Linked DNA regions of Chitinophaga caseinilytica. The protein of the gene in region 1 interacts with the protein of each later gene in a pairwise test. Links are inferred from orthologs where the notes say so. Each region holds a gene or a part of one and is shown on either strand. Other genes may lie near its edges. The genes, in order: WJU22_RS11875 and rsfS.

Region 1 (11,702 bases):
TTTTTTGCGGATATGGCCAAAAGGATGATCGACGCCAAATCTCCGGGGCTCGCCGGAATGGTGCGCCAGCTCGGCTCGATCGGGTTTTTCCGGGAAGACTGGCAAAGCCGCTTTATGGACCAGCTTTGCCGCATGTACCTCGTGGCATCGGGGTTCCGGCACAGGAACGATCTCCCGGAAGGGCTGGCGGAAGACGTCCGCTCCTGGATCGGGTTCACCCAAAGCCAGGAGGAACTGAAATCCCAAAGCGGCGTTTCCGATATCTGGACCGTCCTCGGCAAACAAACCCTCGAAGAAGACAATCTCCTCGTAGAGCGGAACTGGCTTTTCGGGACGCAATCCCAACAATACGCCCTGGTACTCCAGTTCAGCGTGCGCGGCCAGGGGCTGGCATTTTCGCTGAGCGCGGGCATGCAGGTGCAGGCGGAGCTGGTGTTTTTCCCTTCTGCCAGGCCGCTGAGGGCCGTTATCCGGCAGCAGCAGTCCACCCGCGCCCAGGCCCCCTACACCGCTTTCAGCGGCTGGCTGGAAGTGGCGGGATCGGGGGCGGCCGTGTGCGAAGGGCTTCCGTTCGACGGCGACCGCCCGTTCATCGTGGAAAAACTGCGGCCCGTGCAATGGAATGGCCAATGGTGGCTTTGCGACGGACAAAACCGGCTGGCGCGCATCCGCGAAGGGTTCCGCCATTTGTTTACCCTGCTGGCCATCAGCGGCGGCGAACCGCTCGACATGGCTGTGCTCGGCCGCGAGCACGCGTTCGAGCCACTGGGCGTTTGGGCCCGCGGGCAATATCATCACCTCACAAATTAAGACATGCAATCCTGGGATAACATCGTTCAAACGGCGCAACTCGGCACCGAAAAACGGCAGCCTGCTGCGCCTCCGGAACCCTCGCTGGCGGAAGCCGTTTCCGCCGTGCAGCAACATCCGGACATCGACCGCGAAGAAAAATTCCTGCAGTCGGCCGCGCTGGTTTTCAATTTCCGCCAATGCGGCAGGCTTCCTATATCCTACACCGGCGATGGACTGCAACCCGCACCTGCGGAGGAATTGGTGCATTGCAGCCCGGCGGCGCACCAGGCGTTGAAGGACATTTTCATTTTCGAAAGTCCCGGCCTGCTCGCGCTTTGGCTGCAACAGGCGGCGGAAAAGCAAAAGATCGCCCGGCCGGAAGTGCTCCCCGTTTTGCTGGACACCGCCCGGCAGCAACGCGTGCTCCGCCCCATGATCGCACCCGTTCTCGGCCGGCGCGGCAAATGGCTCGCACAGTTCAATCCGGATTGGCAGTTCACAACCGATCTGCCAGACGATGAGTTGTGGGATACCGGCTCGCCGCAACAGCGCAAACAAGTGCTCCTCCGTACCGCCCAATCCGATCCGGCGAAAGCGTTGCAATGGCTGAAGGATACCTGGGGCAAGGAGAACGCCGCCGCGCGGACGGAACTGCTGAAAGACCTGCCCCCGTCACTGTTCGAAGCGGACCTGCCCTGGTTGGAATCCCTGCTGGGAGACAAGAGCCAGAAGGTGAAAGACGAAGCCATTAAAATCCTGCAGCGGATTCCCGCATCATCGCTGGTGCAGCGGTATTGGGAATTATTGAAATCCTGTTTTCAGATAAAGGTCGAAAAGAAGATGCTGGGCTTGTCGTCCCGCAAAATTCTCGATTACAATGAACCCGAATCGTTCGATCCCGGGATTTTCAAACTTGGGATCAACAAAATAAATACGAGCGGCAGCAAAAACGGTATTACGGAAAATACGATGGTCATTTATCAAATGATGCAGTTTATCCCGCCCCACTATTGGGAATCATATTTCGGGGAATCAGCTGAGGAGATCTTCACGCTTTTTTCCAAAGACGAATTCGTGGAAGGATTGTTGCCCGGCATCGGCCTTGCTTTGAGCAAGCACCCTGATGAGAAATGGGCCACCATTTTCGCCAAAGACGAGCGAAGGTATTTTCATGACATCTTGCCAGTTTTAACTGGAAAGATGCGTGAGGAATACATAATCCGGAATTTTCCACATAGTGCCGATCTCGTTATCCGTTTTCTGACGGAGCAGCAACAGGAAGAATGGAGCCTGGAAGTAACGAGGGTGTTCATGCAATATGCGGCCAACAATCATTATACCTGCAATCGCGGTTTCTTCAACAAGCACATTCACCTGTTGCCCATCCGCATCGCCGGGGAGCTCGACAAATTTTCTGCCGACGACGAATACAGTAAAAAAGGCTGGACGGAAATAGCAGGATATGTGCTCCAGTTGCTGTCCATCAAAAGTCAAACCTTACAAGCATTTCAACAATAAACCCTTAACAACAACACATATGTCAGCCATCTTACGCAGCCATGCAGAACAACTCTTCGCGCAAGAACTGGAGGAGCTGCAAAAACAGGACAGCGGCAAGCGCCCCGCCAACTGGAAGTTAACCCCGCAATCTGTTGTCACCTACCTGGTGGGCGGCACCCTGAAAAACGGCATGGAGATCACGCCCAAATACATCGGCAACCGGCGCCTCATGGAAATTGCCGTGGCCACGCTCACCACAGACCGTGCCCTGTTGCTCTACGGCCTTCCCGGCACCGCGAAAAGCTGGGTGAGCGAACATCTCGCCGCCGCCATCAGCGGAGACAGCACCATGATCATCCAGGGAACGGCCGGTACCAGCGAAGAAGCGATCCGTTATGGCTGGAACTATGCGCGGCTGCTGTCTGAAGGCCCGTCGGAACGGGCGCTCGTCGAAACGCCGGTCATGCGGGGCATGAAAGACGGAAAGATCGTCCGCATCGAAGAGCTCACGCGCATCGGCGCCGATGTCCAGGATACGCTCATCACCATCCTGTCCGAAAAAACCTTACCGGTACCCGAACTTAACAGCGAAGTACAGGCGGTGAAAGGCTTCAACGTGATTGCCACGGCCAATAACCGCGACAAAGGCGTGAACGACCTGTCCAGCGCATTGAAGCGCCGTTTCAACACCGTGATCCTGCCTGTTCCCGATAGTATGGACGAGGAGATCGATATCGTGAAGCGCCGGGTGGAAAGTTTCGAGAAAGTAATGGAACTGCCCGCCGAAAAGCCCGCCCTTGAAGAGATCCGCCGCATCGTCACCATCTTCCGCGAGCTCCGCTCCGGCGTTACGCTCGACGGGAAAACGAAGATCAAAGTGCCGTCGGGCACACTGAGCACGGCCGAAGCCATTTCTGTGGTGAACAACGGTTTGTCGATGGCAGGATATTTCGGCGACGGACACCTCAAAGCCGCCGACCTCGCAGCAGGCATCCTGGGCGCTGTGATCAAGGACCCGGTGCAGGATAAGATCGTGTGGCAGGAATACCTCGAAACGGTAGTGAAACCCCGCGAAAACTGGAAGGATATTTACAGGGCTTGCAGAGACCTTGTGTAAAAAAAGCGTTTATGTCGATACATGTTTTAGGCATACGCCACCATGGCCCGGGCTCTGCCGCCAATGTAAAAAGTTTCCTCGAACGGCTGAAACCGGACATCGTGCTGGTGGAAGGGCCGCCGGAAGCAGATGCGCTCCTGCAATGGGCAGACCATGAAGCGCTGCGCCCGCCCGTAGCGATCCTCGCTTTCCAGGCAGACGATATCCGAAAATCGGTGTTCTATCCCTTCGCCACGTTTTCGCCGGAATGGCAGGCCATTCAATACGCGAAACGCAGCAATATTCCCGTTCGGTTCATGGACCTGCCGCTGGTGCATGCCTTTGCGGAAGATCAGCAAGCGGAGAATAGCGTGGAGCTGGAAAATGTGGTGGCGGAAGAAACGGGAACGTTGGAAAGAAAACCGCATCCCATGGAGGAAATGGCCATGGCGGCGGGTTACGCCAGCAGCGACAAATGGTGGGAACATACCTTCGAGCACCGGCGGATGAACGACCAGGTGTTCGATGCCATCGGCGAAGCGATGCAGGCGATGCGCGAATCGCAGCCTTCCCGTAGCGACCGCGAAGAGCAGCTGCGCGAAGCGTATATGCGCAAGATCATCCGCCAGGCGGAAAAGGAAATGTTCACCTCGATCGCCGTGATCTGCGGCGCCTGGCACGCACCGGCGTTGCGGGAAATGCCCCCGGCGAAAGAAGACAATGAATTGCTGAAAAGCTTGCCGAAAGTAAAAGTGGAATGTACCTGGGCCCCCTGGAGCTACAACCGCCTCAGTTATCAGAGCGGCTACGGCGCGGGGATCCAGTCTCCCGGGTGGTACGAACATATCTGGGAGCATCCCGGCGACGATGGCTCGCGCTGGATGACCAACGTGGCCCGGCTTTTCCGCGAAAATAACATGGACACTTCCGTGGCCCACGTCATCGAAGCCGTTCGCCTCGCGGAATCGCTCGCGGCGCTGAGAGGCTTGCCCAAAGCGGGCCTCGAAGAACTGAACGAAGCCACCGTAAGCGTACTTTGCACCGGCGAAAACATCATGATGCAACTCATCAACGAGCAGCTGATCGTGAGCAACAAAATGGGGCAGGTGCCTTCCGAAGTGCCGAAGCCGCCGCTGCAGGTCGATATTGAAAAGTACCAAAAGAAACTCCGCATCCCCGTTACGCCCGATCCCAAAGACCTGCTGCTCGATCTGCGCAAGGAAGGCGACCTCGAAAAGAGCGTGTTCCTGCACCGTTTACAGCTGCTGGGGCTCACCTGGGCGCAGAAAACGGAAGTAGGCGGGAAGGGGACGTTCAAGGAACAATGGCGCCTGCAGTGGGACCCCGCGTTCACCATCGAGATCATCGAGAAAGGGATCTGGGGCAACACAGCCGCCGAAGCCGCGGCCAGGTTCGTGACCGGTGAAGCACGCGGATCGGGTAGTTTGCGGACGGTGGCAGCACTGCTGTCAGACACCCTGCCCGCAGAATTGCCCGAAGCGGTGGAAGCGTTGATCGGCATGCTGGGCAACCTGTCTGCCGCCAGCAGCGACGTGATGCAGCTGATGGAAGCGATCCCTTCGCTGGTCAGCGTCAGCCGCTACGGGAACGTCCGGAAAACGGACGCGGCGCTGGTGACGGGCATTGTAACGGGCATGATCACACGGATCTGCATTAGTCTGCCCAACGCCTGCAACGCCGTATCCGACGAAGCCGCGCAAACTTTGCTGGAATTGTTGTACCGGATGAACGATTCGGTGAATTTGTTGCAGCAGGAAATCGCCACGGCAGAATGGCAACAATCGCTCAAGACCGTTTCCGAAGGCCGGCAAACCGCGCCCGTCATCGCCGGGTACAGCACCCGTCTGCTGGCTGATCACCAATTATTGACCGGAGACGCGTTGGTGAAGGTGTTCAATTTCGCCATGTCGAAAGCCTCGGCGCCGGCCACGGCAGCCGCATGGCTGGAGGGTTTCCTCAAAGGCAGCGGCACCCTGCTGCTGCTGGACGCGAACCTTTGGAACGTCGTGAACAGCTGGGTGGCCACGCTCGGAGAAAGCGATTTCACGGAAGTACTGCCGCTGCTGCGGAGAACGTTCGCGCATTTCACGCATCCCGAACGGAGAAAATTGGGCGAAAAGGTAAAACAGGGCGGAGGCGCCGCCACCGTGCTGCCATCGGGAACAACGGACGAATTTGATTTTGACCGCGGGGCAAAAGGGCTCCCGGTTGTCATGAACTTACTCGGATACAAATGAACAACGAATTCAATCTCCGCAAATGGCGCATGATCCTCGGCGGTGGACAAAACGACGGTACCGGCGTTGAACTGGGCGGCAACGAGCTGCGGATGGACCGTACGCTGGAAGCGCTGTACGACAGTGAGAGAAGCGGTGGCCTGGGGCCTTCGTCGCCCAACGTAAGCCGCTGGCTGGGCGATATCCGTACCTTTTTCCCGAACACGGTGGTGCAGGTGATGCAGCAAGACGCGCTCAAGCGCCTCAACCTCACCCAGATGCTGTTCGAAAAGGAAATGCTGGAAAACGTAACGCCGGATGTGCACCTCGTGGCCACGCTCATGACCCTCAGCCGCGTGATCCCCGATAAAACGAAAGACACCGCGCGGCAGGTGGTCAGGAAAGTCGTGGACGAACTGATGCGGAAACTGCAGCATCCCATGCAGCAGGCCGTTTCCGGCAGCCTCAACCGCAGTATGCGGAACTACCGGCCGCGGCACAACGAAATCAACTGGGACATCACCATCCGCAAAAACCTCCGGCACTACCAACCCGAATTCAAAACTATCATCCCCGAGGTAAAAGTGGGTTACGGCCGCAAAAGGACGGCGCTGAAAGACGTGGTGCTCTGCATCGACCAAAGCGGCTCCATGGGCACATCCGTCGTGTATTCCGGGATATTCGGCTCCGTGATGGCGTCTATCCCCGCCATCAGAACGAAGATGGTCGTGTTCGACACCGCCGTCGCGGATCTTACCGAAGAGCTGACAGACCCCGTGGAACTGCTTTTTGGGGTGCAACTGGGCGGTGGGACCGACATCAATGCCGCGCTTACCTATTGCCGCCAGATCATCACCCGTCCGATGGATACGGTGCTGGTGCTCATTACCGACCTGTACGAAGGCGGGAACGAAGCCGAAATGCGCAAACGCGCGGCCGAGCTCACCGCCGCCGGTGTGCAGGTAGTGGTGTTGCTGGCGCTCAATGATGAAGGCGCCCCGTCCTACGATCACGACAACGCACAATATTTTTCCAGCCTCGGCATTCCCGTGTTCGCCTGCACGCCCGACAAATTCCCCGACCTCATGGCGGCCTCCCTCAGCCGGCAGGATATCGGCAGTTGGGCTGCGAAAGAAGACCTGGCATTGAAAAGGTAACTTATGTAATTACCTCGTCATATGGTTGTTTATTGTCATAACAGATTGATTATTGGGGATTTACATAAATTTGTCCTCAAAATCGCAAGCATATGACCTTACCTGCAGTTAATCTCAGAAGCCTCCTGTTCTTCGTAGCGGCGGCACTGTTAACCTCCTGTGCGGCGTCCAAGAAAGGGACTTCCCATGCTTATATGACCAAGCAGTACAAGGAGCTGAAGAAAGTTTTGAACGAAGCGGATGTTTCCATCCTGAACGACAGCCTGAAAATTATCTTCCCCAACAACGTGATGTTCGCTACCAACTCCGACCAGTTGAAAGACGAAATCAAGCCCACTTTCGGCCGGTTTGCGGAAGTGCTGAACAAGTTCGACAAAACGAAGATCCTGGTGACGGGGTATACAGACAATACCGGCACCGACCAGATCAATAACGACCTGTCCGAAAAACGGGCCGTGAGCGGGAAAAACCAGCTCACCGCCAGCGGCGTTGCGGGCGACAGGCTCTTCACCTGGGGACTGGGATCGCGCCACCCCATCGCAACGAACGATTCGGAAGACGGACGGTCCAAAAACAGACGGATCGAATTCGTGATCCTTTACGACGTCAAACCTGAAAGTAAATAAATGAAAAAGCAGTCCCGCGGGACTGCTTTTTTTATGAGATCTGAATATCGTATTTCCCCAACAACCCCAGTACCCCCGGCACCGAGAACTTCGCTTTTTTGATTTTGTTCCGCTCCGGATCGATGAGGTAATGCTCTGCCGTGCGGAAGTCTGCCTGCTCCAATACCGTATTGCTGAAAACCGCGTTCAGCAGGTCGCAATGCGGGAATGCGGACCCCGTGAGATCGGCGTTCGTGAAATCAGTTTCGCGCAACTGGCAATGGGCGAACGTCGTTTTTTTGATTTTCAGGCCGAAGAAGGATGAACTGGTGAGCGTGCATCGCTCGAAAGTGAACGACAGGTTGAAGGAATTGCATTCGTCGAACCGGAGGCCGAGGAGTTTGCAGTCCTGGAATTTCACGCCGCGCAGCGCCGTTCCCTTGAACTTCGCCAGGGTAAAGTTGCAGCCGGAAAAAGTGCAGTCGATAAAAACGACGTTGACAAGCGGGCTTTCGGAAAAATCGCAGTTCCGGAAAGTACATGCCTCGTATTCGCCGGGCGAGAGTGGCTGCGCGCGATAGTCTTGCCGCTCGAAAGCCTGATCGTAAAATTCGGTTTCCATATCCCTGAAAATTAATCATTTCCTCCAGATCTTGCTGCTGAATTCACTTGACTGCGCTTTTGGGGCCGACCAATGCTCCCCTTAATGACGTCAATTCTCCGTCAATTCCGGTGAAAAAACTATCACTCCACCTCCGATATTTACTGTTATTTAGGAATGCAAACGATTGCATTTATTCACGTTATTGAAAACTTCCACTTATGAAAAGAATTTTACCCCTCGTCGTCCTGTTTTTATGGACGCACACGGCATTGCACGCTGCCATCATCCGCGTGACGTCAATTTCCGCGCTGCAGTCCGCCATTAATGCCGCCGTCCCCGGCGACGTGATCGTGCTGGCTAACGGTGTGTACACCACTACCGGTACGATTACCGTCAACCGCCAGGGCACGGCGGCGCAGCCCATCATCATCGCGGCGGAAACCGTGGGCGGTGTGGAGATCAACGGTGCGGGCGGGTTCCAGGTATTGAGCCCGGCCCGTTACATTACCATCACCGGGTTTATATTCCGTCATGCGGCGGGAAAATCGTCGACCGCTCAGGGCACCGGCTTCGTCCGCCTCATGCATAACGTGTACGAGACGCCCGGTGAAGGCGACAACCTGAACATCCAGGGGAACGATCATGAGCTGTCGTACTGCACGTTCCGCAACAAGCGCGGCCTGGGCCAGTACGTTTCGATCCACGGTTCGGGCAACGGCGGCAGCCAGGTGGCGCAACGGATCTGGGTGCACCACAACTATTTCTACAAGCAGTATCCCGGCGGCGGGAACGGCTCCGAAACCATCCAGTTCGGATTGAGCGGCTACAGCCTTTCTTCGAGCCACAGCGTGGTGGAATACAATCTTTTCGAAGAATGCGACGGGGAGAACGAAGGTATTTCGGTGAAGGCGTCGCACGTAACGTTGCGCTACAATACCATCCGCAACAATCCCGCGCAGTTTACGCTTCGGCATGGGAATTTCTGCCAGGTGTACGGCAATTATTTCATCAAAACGCCGGGCATCCGCATTTTCGGGGATGATCACACCATCCATTCCAATTATTTCGACAGCTGCAGCATCGCCATCAATATCGGGAATGGCAGCGCGGAAGTATCAGAAGGCGGGGCGCTCACCTCGCACGACCGGCCAGACCGGGTATTGATCGCATTCAATACGCTCAACGGCAACGCGCAGAATATCCGCCAGGCCGCGCGCACGGATGGTTTGGGATCCACCTACATCACCGGCGCCTACAACATCATTCAGAACAGTACGTACGATGCGTTGCAGATCGCCGGGCCCAGTACGGGCTCGGTTTGGCGGGGCAACATCCTGCATAATGTGCCGGCCGGTATTTTCCCGGATACTTCTTATACCAATGAAAATCCGCTGCTGGAGCGGGATGAGAACGGCATCTGGCACCTGGCGCAGAACAGTCCTGCCATCGGGAAGGGCGGCGCCGGATATCCGCTGGTGACGGTAGATTTGGATGGTCAGCCCCGCACATCGCCCATGGACGCGGGTGCCGATCAGTTTTCCATAGCGCCGGTGAAAGCCATTCCGCTGGATAGTACCATGGTCGGCTATCTCGCCGGCGGCGACGGACCTCGCGCCGGCATTACCGCTCCTGCGAACGGTGCGCTGATCAAAGCCGGCGATACTGTTTCCATACAGGCGACCGCGATTTCATTTTCCGATACGATCGCAAGGGTTGAATTTTATGTGGATGGGGTGAAGGTAGGGGAGGATTCATCGGCCCCTTATGCATTCGCCTGGACGGCAGTTTATGGTCAACACAGCATTTCGGTGAAGGCATTCGACCGGAAAGGCCGTGAGTCCGCGACTGCGCAATCCCAGGTGACCGTAAACCCTCGCGGCACCGATGTTTCACTGACTTCACCGGTGGCAGGAACGGTTTTCGTTTCGCCGGTATTCATCCAGTTGTCGGCAACAGCTTCCGACAGCCTGGGCGGCATCGTGGCCGTGTCTTTCTACGCAGATACGGCGCTGATCGGAACAGACAGCACGGCGCCCTACGCTTTGCGTTGGTACGGCCCGGCCGCGGGCAATTATTCCGTGACGGCGAAAGCCCTCAACGCATCGGGCCAAACGGCCATCTCCGGCGCATCCGCCATCAAGGTCAGGATCGGCAATATCGATATTACCGACAACGGCGGAACGATCTCCGGTCAATACCCGAACCCTTCCAAACCCACCGAAGACCTGCCTTCGCTCATCGACAACAACCCCGGCACCAAATACTACCGCAGCGGCCGCACGGCGCTCTGGGTACAATACAAATCGACAGAGCCCGCCATCGTTGTGCGTTACACGATCACTTCGGGGAACGACCGTCCCGCCCGCGATCCCCGCGACTGGGCACTCCTCGGCTCCGTCGATTCCCTCAGCTGGGATACGCTCGACGTGCGTGCCGGCGAAACGTTCTCCGGCCGCGGACAGCTGCGCTCCTTCGATGTTGCGGGCAATACGAAAGCTTATGTCTACTATCGTTTCAACATGACGGCAAATAACGGTGAAGGCAACACGCAGTTCGCGGAGTGGGAACTGTTTGAACGGCGGATGCAGTCCATCGTATTCGACAGCATCGGTGAGCGCCGTTACGGAACTGCGCCGTTGCAGCTGGTGGCCGAATCTACGGTCGGGCTGCCGGTCACCTTCTCGGTGGTGGAAGGGCCCGCGGTGCTGGAGGGTTCGCAACTCACTTTCACGGGGCCTGGAACGGTGACGGTGAAAGCCTCCGCCGCCGGGACCGACAACTATTTCCCGGCAGATACCGTGCAGACGTTTACCGTTCTCAAAGGCATCCAAACCATCCAGTTCCCGCCGGTTGCTCCCCGCCTGAAATATGAGACCATTCAGTTGCAGGCCTCCAGCTCCATCGGATTGCCGGTGCGTTTTGCGCTGGTCGACGGCGGTGGGATCCTGAACGGAAATTCGCTGAAACTTACGACCACGGGGATCGTGACGGTGCGCGCGCTGGCAGACAGTACCGCGCTGTATGAATCTGCGTCTGCGGAGCAGGGGATTCTCGTATTGGGGATCGGTTTGATCGCAGACCCCATCGGCATCACGATCTTCCCCAACCCCACGCGCGGCCCCATCACCGTGAAGCTGGACAACAAAAAGAACCGTGGATATGTGTTCCAGGTCATCGACCGGATGGGCAACCAGGTGGCCAGAACGGTGATCCCCCAGGGCCAGGGCGCCACGCAGGTGCAGTTCGACCTTTCTTCACAGATCGATGGTATCTATTTCCTGCATGTGTCTGACGGTGTCGTGAAAACCGTTCGCGCGATCATGAAGTATTGATGCGAGGATCGATTGAATGCAGTAAAGGCGGCTCTTTCCGGGCCGCCTTTACTGTTTTGGATGAGGTTATTCTTCGGTGTTTGCTATCGGTTCGAAAACGCCCCTTTCCATCCTGATCTTCAGTTTTTGCATGAAAGCGGCCGGATCGAAGCCTTCTTTCCGATAAGCTTGCTGAACGGCGGTTTTAGCGGCCTGCAGGGCTTCCGCGTTCTTCCACCGCGCGGTGGTGATGCAGATGAAATCCCCATTTTCGGCCGTGTGGCCGAGCAGTTCATCTTCCAGGAATCCCGGCAGGGTTTTGATGAAATCCCGGTTGATGCGGACGCGCTCCAGGAACGCCTTTTTCGCTGCTGCGGGCACGGTAAACTGGTCGACGAAG
Region 2 (11,794 bases), 2.0 Mb from region 1 along the record:
CCTTCGATCTGGTAACCGGAAAGCGTGGCTTCGATGCGGGCAACATCGTCGGCAGTCAGCGCGATATCGGCCGCCGCGGCGTTTTCCTGCAGGTATTTACGCCGTTTGGTGCCGGGGATGGGGGTGATGTTGTCGCCTTTGGCGAGCAGCCATGCCAGGGCCAGCTGCGGCAGGGTGATGTGGCGTTCGGCCGCGATGTCTTCCAGGGCGCTCACGATACGGAGGTTCTTGTCGAACGCTTCCTGCTGGAACCGGGGGAGGTTGCGGCGGAAGTCGGTCGGGTCGAGGTCTTTGACGTCGCGCAGGTCGGAAGTGAGGGCCCCGCGGCCGAGGGGGCTGTAGGGCACGATGCCGATGCCCAGTTCGCGGCAGGTGGGAATGATGTCGGATTCGATGTCGCGCACGAAGAGGGAGTATTCGCTTTGCAGCGCGGCGATGGGATGCACGGCGGCGGCTTTGCGGATTGAATGCGCGGAGGCTTCCGACAGGCCGAGGTAACGTACTTTCCCTTCCTTTACCAGTTCGGCCATGGCGCCAACGGTTTCTTCGATGGGCACCTGATCGTCTACGCGGTGGGCGTAATAGAGATCGATCACGTCTACGCCGAGCCTTTTGAGCGATGCTTCGCAGGCTTGTTTGAGATACGCGGGCGATCCGTCGAAGTAGGTGGAATTATCTTCGCGGTAACGGAAGCCGAATTTGGTGGCGAGGAATACGTCTTTCCTGCGGGTGGCGAGCACTTCGGAGAGTTGTTTTTCGTTGAGGCCCTGGCCGTACATGTCTGCCGTGTCCCAGAAATTAACGCCGAGGTCGAGTGCGAGCTCAAGCGTAGCGCGGGATTCGGCATCATCGCGCTGGCCGTAGGCGAAGGCCATGCCCATGCAGCCGAGGCCGATCGCTGAAACTTTTTCGCCGGTGTTTCCCAGAGTTCTGTAATGCATGTCTGAATAGGATTTAAAGTGGATAACAAAGCTACGCTGCGGATGCGGGAGCGAAATTGCAATCATCAAGCGTTTCGTTGCAAATATCCAATAATTTGTTGCAACGGGCAACAGCGGGCGTTTGCAGCGAATTGCAGCATGGGTTGCAAAATTTTATTTGGATAAGCGGAAAAGAAGTTCCATCTTGTAAACCTCCATTTATCGACCAAAATCATGGGCTTTGACCCGTGGCTGGCATTTTTGGAGAAGCTTCAGATGTTTGTCTTTACAAATTCCACTTCTCCAAAAAGCCAGTTTTTACTGGCTTTTTCCAGTTTTACCGGGCGAAGATGAATTCCACTTCGCCGAATCCCAGTTCCAGTATTTCCTTGTTCTTTTCCAGGCACAGCCTTCCGTCGGGCAATACGTCGCGGATAACGCCCTGGAAGATTTCGCCGTTGATGCGGTAAAGCGCGGGCTCGTGAAGGCGGTAGAGATTGTCTTTGTATTCGGCGAGCATGGCAGGATAAGTGTCTACGCTGAGCTTGCTGTACCGGTTTTCGAGATGGGTGCAGAGGTCTTTGGCCAGTTCGAGCGTATCCCATTCGCGGCCGGTGATCTGGCGGAGGGAAACGGGGTTTTGGAGATGGTCGGGGAAATGGGGGGTGTTGATATTAATGCCCATCCCAGCTATGGCATATTGCCAGACGCTTCCACGCAAAACGTTCTCGATAAGAATGCCCCCTGCCTTTCTGTCACGCCAGTAAATATCATTGCTCCATTTGATGCGGGTTTCGTCTCCTGCGTATTTCCGGAAGAAATCGAATGCGCCGAGGGCTACGGCCACGCTGAGCATGAACTGCTGATGCAGGCCCAGCGCGGGTTGGAGAACGGTGGTGAGCATGATGTTCTCACCGGGCGTGGAGAGCCACTGTTTGCCGCGCTGTCCTTTCCCTGCGGTCTGCTCCATAGCGAACCATGTGTACCCGGGCGCCACGGGGCCTTCGGCGACCCTTGCCATGGCATAGTTATTGGTGCTGTCTACCGTGTTGAGCACGTGAAACGGATGGCCTATCACAAATCCTGATTTAACTGTAAAATGAGCAAATTACCATCATTTTAACAATATTTTACCGACCCATCCGTCTTCCAGCATATAAGCCGGCGTTATATTTTGGCCCCGGTTTAGTAATTTTGGAGATTAAAGACTATTTTTAACAAAAACAGCACTTATTGGCACCCTTAACCATACTGAACAGCAGGAAAAAGGCGGTAACACGCATCAATAGGAACAGCAAGATTTTTACTTCCATCATAAAGGCCATACAGGAGAAAAAAGGGGAGAATATCGTTTCCCTTGATCTGCGCAAGATTCCTGAAGCAGTAGCTGATTTCTTCATCATTTGTGAGGCCAATTCCAGTAACCAAGTTAAGGCTATAGCGGATTTTGTGGAGGAGGAAGTGAAGAACAACACGGACGAATCCGCGTACAAACACGAAGGGTTCACGGCTCAGCAGTGGATACTGGTGGATTACGTGAACGTGGTAGTGCATATTTTCATACCCGAAACCCGGAAATTCTATAACCTGGAAGAGATGTGGAGCGATGCGGAACGCATGGAACACCTCGATCACTGAACAAAACCCCGGGTTTTGTATTAATTACTTATAAAAGACAACTCTCATTCGTAAAGGAGCGAACGATCATGGAAAAAGGAGGCAATAACTATAGCAAGGGACCTGATAAATCATCACCGAAGAAAGGACCGAAATTCAATATCTACTGGGTATACGCCTTTATCGGCATTGCCCTGCTGGCTATGAATTTCGTACTGCCGATCTCCAGCCAGCCCAAAGAGCTGTCCGGTTTCAAGGAGTTCCAGCAAAGGCTGCTCCGCACCGGCGACGTAGACAAGCTGGTAGTGGTGAACAAGGCACTTGTAGAAGTTTATATCAAAAAAGAAAGGCTGAACCAGCCCCAATATTCGGAAGTGGCCAAAGGCCGCCTCGGCGCCCAGAACTCAGGCCCGCATTACCAGTTCACCATCGGAAGCGTGGAAAGCTTCCAGAAGGAGCTGGACCGCGCCCAGGAAGGGATGCCCCTGGCAGACCAGATGAACGTATCCTACGTTCCGCGCCAGAACTGGTTCGAGCCGCTCATGCAAATACTGCTGCCCATCCTGCTGCTCATCGGTATGTGGGTACTGCTCATGCGTAAAATGGGCGGCCCGTCCGGCGGAAGCGGCGGCCCCGGCGGCATCTTCAACATCGGCAAATCCAAAGCCACCCTCTTCGATAAAGGCACCCGCGTCAACATCACCTTCAACGATGTTGCCGGCCTCGACGAAGCCAAAGTGGAAGTGATGGAAATCGTGGATTTCCTCAAAAACCCGAAGAAATACACCGCGCTCGGGGGTAAAATCCCGAAAGGAGCCCTCCTCGTAGGCCCTCCCGGTACCGGTAAAACCCTCCTCGCCAAAGCCATGGCGGGCGAAGCGCAGGTCCCCTTCTTCTCCATGTCCGGCTCCGATTTCGTGGAACTGTTCGTAGGCGTCGGCGCTTCCCGCGTTCGTGACCTCTTCAAACAGGCCCGCGAAAAAGCACCCTGTATCATCTTCATCGACGAAATCGACGCCATCGGCCGCGCCCGTGGCAAGAACGTCATGATGTCCAACGACGAGCGCGAGAACACCCTCAACCAGCTCCTCGTGGAAATGGACGGCTTCGGAACAGACAGCGGGATCATCATCCTCGCCGCCACCAACCGGCCAGACGTGCTCGACAGCGCCCTGCTGCGCCCCGGCCGTTTCGACCGCCAGATTTCCATCGACAAGCCCGACCTCGGAGGCCGTGAACATATCTTCAACGTACACCTGAAGCCCATCAAGACGTCGCCCAACCTCGACATCAAGAAACTCGCTTCCATGACGCCCGGTTTCGCCGGTGCAGACATCGCCAACGTATGTAACGAAGCCGCGCTCATCGCCGCCCGTAAAGGCAAGAACGAAGTGGAAATGGAAGACTTCAACGACGCCATCGACCGTGTGATCGGCGGCCTCGAGAAGAAAAACAAGATCATCTCCCCCGAAGAAAAGGAAGTGATCGCCTACCACGAAGCCGGACACGCTATCTGCGGCTGGTACCTCGAACACGCCAACCCGCTCGTGAAAGTCACCATCGTCCCCCGTGGCGTGGCCGCACTCGGGTACGCACAGTATCTCCCGAAAGAGCAATACCTCTACAATACCGAACAACTGATGGACGATATCTGCATGACCCTCGGCGGCCGCGCGGTAGAAGACATCGTGTTCGGAAAGATCTCCACCGGCGCGCAGAACGATCTGCAGGTAATCACCCGCATGGCGTACGCCATGGTGACCGTGTATGGTATGAACGACAAAGTGGGCAACGTATCCTTCTACGATCCGAACGTCGAACAATCGTTCACCAAACCGTATTCCGAAGAAACGGCGAAACTGATCGACGATGAGGTGCGCGCACTGATCGACAAAGCGTACCAGCGCACCAAGGCCATGCTGACCGACAAGCTGCCCCAGGTGAAATTGCTGGCGGAAGAACTGCTGAAAAAAGAAGTGCTGTATAAAGACGACCTCGAGCGCCTCATCGGCAAACGCCCGTACGATACGCACAAAGAACATATCCCGACAAAGGCAGGTATCGGTGTGGAAGGCGTTCACCCGTCAGACATCATCAATCCTTCCCCGGCTAACGTAACAACCGAACAGGAATAAGGCACTATGAAAGTATCTCCCGCCAAAGAAAACATCCTTAAAAGGGTCCGCAACGCGCTCAGCCAGCCGGTGCAGCTCCCGTTCCCCCATGCGGAAGGTAACAACTCCGTATTCGTCACCGAAAATGAAGGCCTCGAACTGAAATTCGCGGAAGAATTTTCGAAACTGCAGGGCAAATTCATCTTCTGCTCCTCCCGCGAAGAACTGGCGGAAAACCTCCAGACGCTCGTGGAGAACAAGGAATGGGCGCACGTGCATTGCAAAACACCGGCGCTGGAGAAAATCCTCCAGCCGTTCAATCCCGCCTACCTCAACGTGGGCGACATGAACCAGATGGACGCCGCGATCACCGATTGCGAAATGCTCGTTGCCCGCACCGGGTCCATCGTCATGAGCGCAGCGCAGCCCTCCGGCCGCGCACTGCCCGTGTTCGCGCCCGTCCACCTCGTTGTGGCGTTCACCCACCAGCTCGTGTTCGACGTGAAAGACGGCATCCAGCGGCTGAAAGAGAAATACCAGGGAAACCTTCCCTCCATGATCTCATTCGCCACCGGCCCCAGCCGCACCGCCGATATCGAAAAAACGCTCGTGGTCGGCGTGCACGGCCCGAAAGAAGTGTATGTTTTCCTGCTGGATGAATAACTACTTCAAATACAATAGATAACGATACGTGTAAAATGCAAAAGGAATTCATCACTTTTGCATTTTACATTTCATTACGAACCATGAACATTCATCTGCCGCCCGGCAAACGTGTATATTTCGCTTCCGACTTTCACCTCGGCGCCCCCGATATGGCCCGCAGCCGCCAGCGCGAAAAACTCATCGTACAGTGGCTCGACGAAGCCTCGAAAGACGCACAGCACATTTTCCTCGTCGGCGATATCTTCGATTTCTGGTTCGAATACAAACACGTCATCCCCAAAGGATACACCCGCCTGCTGGGCAAACTCGCCGAACTGCGCGACAAAGGCATCGGCATCACCGTTTTCATCGGCAATCACGACATGTGGATGGACGGTTATTTCGAGGAAGAACTGGAAATTCCCGTGTACTTCGAGCCGCAGCAATACGTGATCGGTGGAAAGAAATTCTATATCGGTCATGGCGACGGCCTCGGGCCCGGGGACCATGGGTATAAATTCCTCAAGAAAATCTTCCGCAATCCTGTTTGCCGCTTCCTCTTTTCGTGCATCCCGCCGAACTGGGGGATTTCCATGGCGAACTTCTGGAGCCGCAAAAGCCGCGCGGCCACCGGCGAAAAGCTGGAAACCTTCCTCGGCGAAAACGAGGAATGGCTGGCGATATACTCCCGCGAAATCCTCCGGAAAGAACATTTCGATTACTTCATCTACGGCCATCGCCACCTCCCGCTCGATCTGAAACTGGGAGACGCATCGCGCTACATCAACCTGGGCGACTGGCTGAACTATCATTCTTACGCCGTGTTCGACGGCCAGACTACCGAACTGAAATATTACAAAACCGGCACCCCGATTTAACCGAGGATCTCGTGTAAGATAGGCGGGCTGTGCAATTCCTTGAAATCGGGGAGGTGCAGCCTGTAGAAATCGAGGTACGCGTACAGAAGGTTGCGCCGGCGCTCCTTGTTCATCAACACCTGCTCCAGGTCGGGGATGTACTGGATGTTCTGCAGCTTGTCAGTAAGCTCGCTGTTGGTTTCGTCGAGATAATTGGTGTGGTGCGGTGGAAGGTCGACGTAAGTGCCTTCGGCCAGATCCAGGTAGGGCGTGAATTCCGAATAGTGCCCCGCGAAATGGAACCCGAGGTGCGCGGCGAAGCGCAGGGTGAAAAACAGCGGGAGATTGGCCGCCACGGCGGTGTTTTCGGTATCGAGGGCGCGGAACACCTTTTCCGTGAAATGATACAGTTCGGGATCGGGCTCCGGTTGTTTGAGGGATTTTTGCAGCAGCTCGATGAGGTACAGCGCCACCGTGTTCTTCACGATATTTACGTGCATGGTGGTATAGATATGCCCCGGTTTGAATTCGGAAATCCGCTGGATGTTTTTCTGTTCGTGATGGTACACCACGAGGTCGAGGATGTTCCCAGGCTGGAGGATATTTCCTTTTGCCGCTTTGGGGCGCGACGAGCGCACGCCGTTCACGATGTACGACTGTATCCCGAAAAGCTCCGTGAAGATGCTCAGGATAACGCTGGTGTCCCCATATTTGACGGTGCGGAGTACGATGCCCGGAGTTTTGTGCAGCATATCACACAAAAATCGGTTATCAGCGGATAAATACCAGCTTCGATACGATTTTTTCCTTCCCCGCCGCATCGCTGGCCAATACGAGATAAACCCCGCTTTGCGGACGGAACCCCGTGTAATCCCGCCCATTCCAAACCGCCTGGCCGCCCTGGGCGCGGGTTTGAAAGACCAATTTCCCTGAAACGTCCGTGATTTTCACATATGCGTCGCGCACGAGCCCGCGAACGGCGATCGTGCCGGTATAGCCGGAGGGTACGGGGTTCGGGAAGACGAGCACTTCGCCACCCTGCGTTTCGCTGCCTTCGGTGGCTTCTCCGCGCCAGGATACCAATCCGTTCCCCGTTCCGAAGAATACCTCCCCCGTTACGGGATCGATGGCGATGCGCTGCACGGTGTTGTCGGGCAGGGGACTGTTTCCCGTATGGAAATGTTGCAGGATTCGGCTGCCGTCGGCACTGGTGAGCCAGGCGCCGTTGCGTGTGCCCACCCATTTACGGTTGGCGCCGTCCACCGCAATGGAAAGCACCTCCTCGTTCTGGAATAAATACCCTGCGAAAGCGTCTGTACGCACAACCGGGAGCCAGGTTTCACACGCGTTGGCGGCAAAAACGTCCTGCGCGCATTGGAAAACGCCGATGCCCCGCGACGTACCGATCCAGATCCAGCCATCGCGGTCTTTGGCGAGGCAATAGACTTGCGGCGACGGCAGATTCCCGCGCCCGGCGCCCGATAACAGCTGTTTCCAGCGATCGTCGCGCGGGTCGTCGGCATGGGTGCCATGGTTCATAACGATCACGCCACCGCCAAGCGGAGCTGCCATCCATTTCTGGTCGTAATCGTCGATGAGGATTTGGGAGACGGCGTTGTAAGGGAGGAAATACGGGACGGTGAACCCGTTCCAGTTGCCGGATTTGTTTTTGAAGAGGAGTTGCTGCTGCGTGGCGCCGAAAGCGGTGGCCCAGAGGTTGCCGTTCTGATCGGCCGCCAGGCCGCCGATACGGTCGCGGCCCAGGGGTTTTTCCTGTAAAACCGGTGCGCCGTCGCGGAAAGTGAAGATCCCTCCGCCGAAGGAGCCCGCATACACATTCCCGTTCCCCGCCGAAAGGGAAATCACGTCGGGGACAACCTTGCCCTGCTGTACCCATTCGCCTTCCCGGAAAACCGAGACGGGGAAAGTAGCCCCGGATGGCTGCCAGCTGTCGCTGACGGCCCCGGAAGCGGCCCACATCGCGCCCCCTGCGGAAGCAGCGCCCCCGAAGCCGGGCCTGCCGGAGCATCGGGCGTGAGCGATGTGAAAGTATTGTCGTGGTAAAAAATGAGCCCGTTTTGCCGGTCGGCGATCCAGATCCCGCCTGCGGTGGGCACAGCGCCGGAAGGCGAGGGCAGGAGGGCGTTGGCCAGCGTGGTTTCTTCATCCGAAATCCGGACCACCATCCCCGGGAGCCCCATGAACAGCGCATTCCCGGACGACTGCAGGAACGTGATCGCACCGCGGCCGAAAACCCACTTTTGCCAGGCGTTGCCGGTGAAGCGGAAAAGGGTGTCCTGGACGCGGGCAACGAGGTAATCCGAGGCTACCAGTTGTTGCGCGGTTGCGGGCAGGGGCGGGAGCATTTTCCAGGAACCGGGGTCGGCCAGGTTGGGGGCCGATATCGATGCGCGGTAGATGCCCTGTGGGGTGGAGGCGAATATTTCCGTGCCGTAAATGGTGGCAGACAGTACGGGGTGCCCCGGCGTCCAGGTGTCGGCGATTTCGCGGCGGCGGAGGTCGGCCACGATGATGCCGGTGGGCAGGGGCAGGAGGGCTCTGTCGCCCGAAATGAGGATGACTGTTGCGGCTTTGTCGGGGTTCCCCGGGCGCTGGAGCACGTCGGGGATGTTGGTGACGCGGCCGTTGGCCACGAGGTCGATATTGCCGTTGCGGTATGCGAGCACGAGGGTTTGAAGCCCTTCGTGCCAGGCCATCGCGGAAATGCCGGCATCGTGCAGGCCGGTGGATTTACCGTACCGCGTTACCGCGTGCTCGTCGGCCGACAGCGAAAAGAGCCCCTGGGCGGTGGCGCAAAAGATTTCATTCCCACTGGCCGCCACGGCCATGGCCTGGCGGGTGGGGAAATGCTCGCGCCATTGGCCAATCGGGATGCTTTGCGAGCGTAAGTCGTTGGAAACGAATATCAAAAAGAAAATCAAGCAGGGGCGAAACATACCTCAAAAGTAACAATTATGAATTATCTCTTATGCATTAATCGACATGAATAGTTACCTTTATGGCCTTTAAACAAAATTAGTCTAAATCTATGTGGCAGCGCCTTGCAGCTTTCGTGTTGAAATTCCGTTTGTGGCTTCTGGCTTTGTTGTTCCTGGGAACGGGCGTCATGGCTTATTTCGCGAGCAAAGTGGAGCTCTCTTACGAGTTCACCGGCGCTATCCCCCGCGATAACCCCAAATGGCTGGTTTACCAGGATTTCAAACAGAAATTCGGTGAAGACGGGAACATGATGGTGATCGGGCTCGAATCCGATAAACTCTTCCAGCTGGATTTCTTCCGCGACTACGTAGCCATGAACGACGCGCTGCGCAAGGTGGAAGCCGTGGAAAACACCCTCAGCATCCCCGTGGCCGTAAACCTCGTGAAAGACGCGGAAACACAGAAACTGAAGGCCGTTCCCCTGTTCCAGCCCCTGCCGCAAACCCAGGCTGAGCTGGATAGCCTGAAAAACGTTTTCTATTCCCTGCCATTCTATAAAGGCCTGCTCTATAGCGCCAACGCTAACGCCTATATGATGGCGGTCAGCATCAACAAACAGATCCTCAATTCGAAAAGAAGGATCGAAGTGGTGCAGGCCATCCAGAAAATAGCGGAAGAATTCGGCGAAAAACATAACGTGGACGTGAAGCTGAGCGGCCTGCCCATGATCCGGACCATCATGGCCACCAAGGTGGCAGACGAGCTGAAGATGTTCCTCTACATCTCTTTCGTGCTCACGGCCCTCATCCTGCTGCTGTTTTTCCGCTCGTTCAGCGCCGTGCTCATGAGCATGATCGTGGTGGCGATCGGGGTGATCTGGAGCGTAGGTACCATCGTTATCTGCGGCTACAAGATCACGCTGCTCACCGGCCTGATACCGCCGCTGATCGTGGTGATCGGCATCCCCAACTGCGTTTACTTCCTCAATAAATACCATACGGAATATGCCGTTCACGGCGATAAGATGAAGGCGCTCGTACGGATGGTGCAACGGATGGGCATCGTGACGCTGTTCACCAACCTCACCGCGGCCATCGGTTTCGGGGTGTTCTATTTCACCAATTCCGCGATCCTGAAGCAGTTCGGGGTAGTGGCCGGCGTGAATATCATGCTCATTTTCCTCATCTCCTTCATCTTCCTGCCGTCGGTGCTGAGCTATCTGCCGCCGCCGAAAACGAAGCATACGAGCTATCTCGACAATAAAGCCTGCCGCTGGGTGCTGGAGTTCCTGAACCGCCTCGTGTTCAACTACCGGCCATGGGTATACGCATTTACCGTGATCATGGTGGTGCTGGCCGTTGTCGGTATGATGCGCCTGCGTCCGGTGGGTTTCATCGTCGACGATATTCCGAAAAACGATAAGCTCTATACCGATCTCAAATTCTTCGAACATCGCTTTAAAGGCGTAATGCCGCTGGAAATTGCGGTGGATACGAAAAAGAAGAACGGCGTGGTGAACCTCCGCACGCTCGAAAAACTCGACGAGCTGGGCAAGATCATCGCCGATCAACCTGCGTTTGCGCGGCCGCTGAGCGTGGCCGAAGGGATCAAATTCGCGAAACAGGCGTATTACAGTGGCGACAGCCTGAACTATACCGTGCCCAACCAGTTCGACATCGGGTTCCTGGCGCCGTACCTGCGTATGAAAGGCGGGGGCGATAAATCCGTATTTTCCCAGCTGGTGGCCTCTTTTATGGACAGCACGCGCCAGGTGGCGCGCATGAGCGTGAATATGGCCGACGTGGGATCGGTGGAACTGCCGCGGCTGCTGGATTCGCTGCGCCCGCAGGCAGACCGGATCTTCGATACCGCGCAATATAAAGTGACGTTTACTGGCACCAGCATCATCTTCCTGGAAGGGAGCCGGTTCATCATCAACGGCCTGGCGGAAAGCATTCTGCTGGCTTTCGTGCTGATCATTTTCTGTATGCTGTACCTGTTCCGCAGCTGGCGGATGCTCATCATTTCGCTGGTGCCGAACATAATTCCGCTGCTGGTGACGGCCGGGGTGATGGGTTGGCTCGACATTGCCATCAAACCCTCCACGGTGCTCGTTTTCAGCATTGCGCTGGGCATCGCGATAGACGTAACGATCCGTTTCCTCGTGAACTTCAAGCAGGAGTTGCCGTTGAATAATTATGATATTTCCGCGACCGTGCGGCATACGATCAACGATACGGGTTTGAGTATTATTTACACATCGCTGATCCTGTTTGCGGGCTTTATGATCTTCAGTTTTTCGGAGTTCCAGGGCACGAAGGCGCTGGGCTGGCTCACGAGTTTGACGCTGGTGATGGCGATGATCACGAACCTGACGATTTTGCCGGCGATGTTGTTGTGGATGGAGAAGGCGTTGCAGAAGAAGGCGAAGAAGAAGGAATTATGGAAGGCGCTGGATGAGGAGGCCGACCTGGAAATGGATCAGATCGGGCTGGATGAGCACAAGGACTGATGCGTTCATCCTGTTTTATGACCGTTCAAAAAATTTTACGATCGCCGCACTAGATAATTATCTCATATCTGTAAGGCGTTAAATTTTAAACCCGTGGCCGCTTGCCGCGGGTTTTTTAGTGGCTTCCGGTCAAATAATCTAGTAGGGGGCGTTCGACATGGGGAATTCGCCGTTTATAATAAAGCGTTA

The links.
Region 2: the proteins of WJU22_RS11875 (region 1) and rsfS interact in binary tests that used the Escherichia coli proteins (3 or more experiments, as listed by UniProt). The link is inferred for Chitinophaga caseinilytica from one-to-one orthologs.

The regions. Positions count from the first base shown.
Region 1 is NZ_CP150096.1:2,837,229-2,848,930, forward strand. The notes cover bases 1,571-4,369. They hold WJU22_RS11875 (ATP-binding protein), read left to right. Parts: upstream 1,571-2,329; coding sequence 2,330-3,409; downstream 3,410-4,369. Other genes in these bases: WJU22_RS11870 (DUF5691 domain-containing protein), read left to right, coding at 1,571-2,310; WJU22_RS11880 (DUF5682 family protein), read left to right, coding at 3,421-4,369. Outside these bases: WJU22_RS11865 (SWIM zinc finger family protein), read left to right, coding at 1-810; more of WJU22_RS11870, read left to right, coding at 814-1,570; more of WJU22_RS11880, read left to right, coding at 4,370-5,646; WJU22_RS11885 (VWA domain-containing protein), read left to right, coding at 5,643-6,782; WJU22_RS11890 (OmpA family protein), read left to right, coding at 6,875-7,408; WJU22_RS11895 (pentapeptide repeat-containing protein), read right to left, coding at 7,440-8,009; WJU22_RS11900 (chondroitinase-B domain-containing protein), read left to right, coding at 8,210-11,323; WJU22_RS11905 (ester cyclase), read right to left, coding at 11,390-11,702.
Region 2 is NZ_CP150096.1:788,014-799,807, reverse strand. What follows is about bases 965-3,855. They hold rsfS (ribosome silencing factor), read left to right. Parts: upstream 965-2,153; coding sequence 2,154-2,558; downstream 2,559-3,855. Other genes in these bases: ftsH (ATP-dependent zinc metalloprotease FtsH), read left to right, coding at 2,627-3,855; WJU22_RS03410 (biotin--[acetyl-CoA-carboxylase] ligase), read right to left, coding at 1,258-1,998. Also shown: WJU22_RS03415 (aldo/keto reductase), read right to left, coding at 1-941; more of ftsH, read left to right, coding at 3,856-4,672; WJU22_RS03395 (lactate utilization protein), read left to right, coding at 4,679-5,314; WJU22_RS03390 (UDP-2,3-diacylglucosamine diphosphatase), read left to right, coding at 5,398-6,174; DNA repair protein RecO, read right to left, coding at 6,171-6,905; WJU22_RS03380 (two-component regulator propeller domain-containing protein), read right to left, coding at 6,925-8,133; WJU22_RS03375 (hypothetical protein), read right to left, coding at 8,016-9,110; WJU22_RS03370 (efflux RND transporter permease subunit), read left to right, coding at 9,203-11,605. UniProt on the Escherichia coli protein: Functions as a ribosomal silencing factor. Interacts with ribosomal protein uL14 (rplN), blocking formation of intersubunit bridge B8.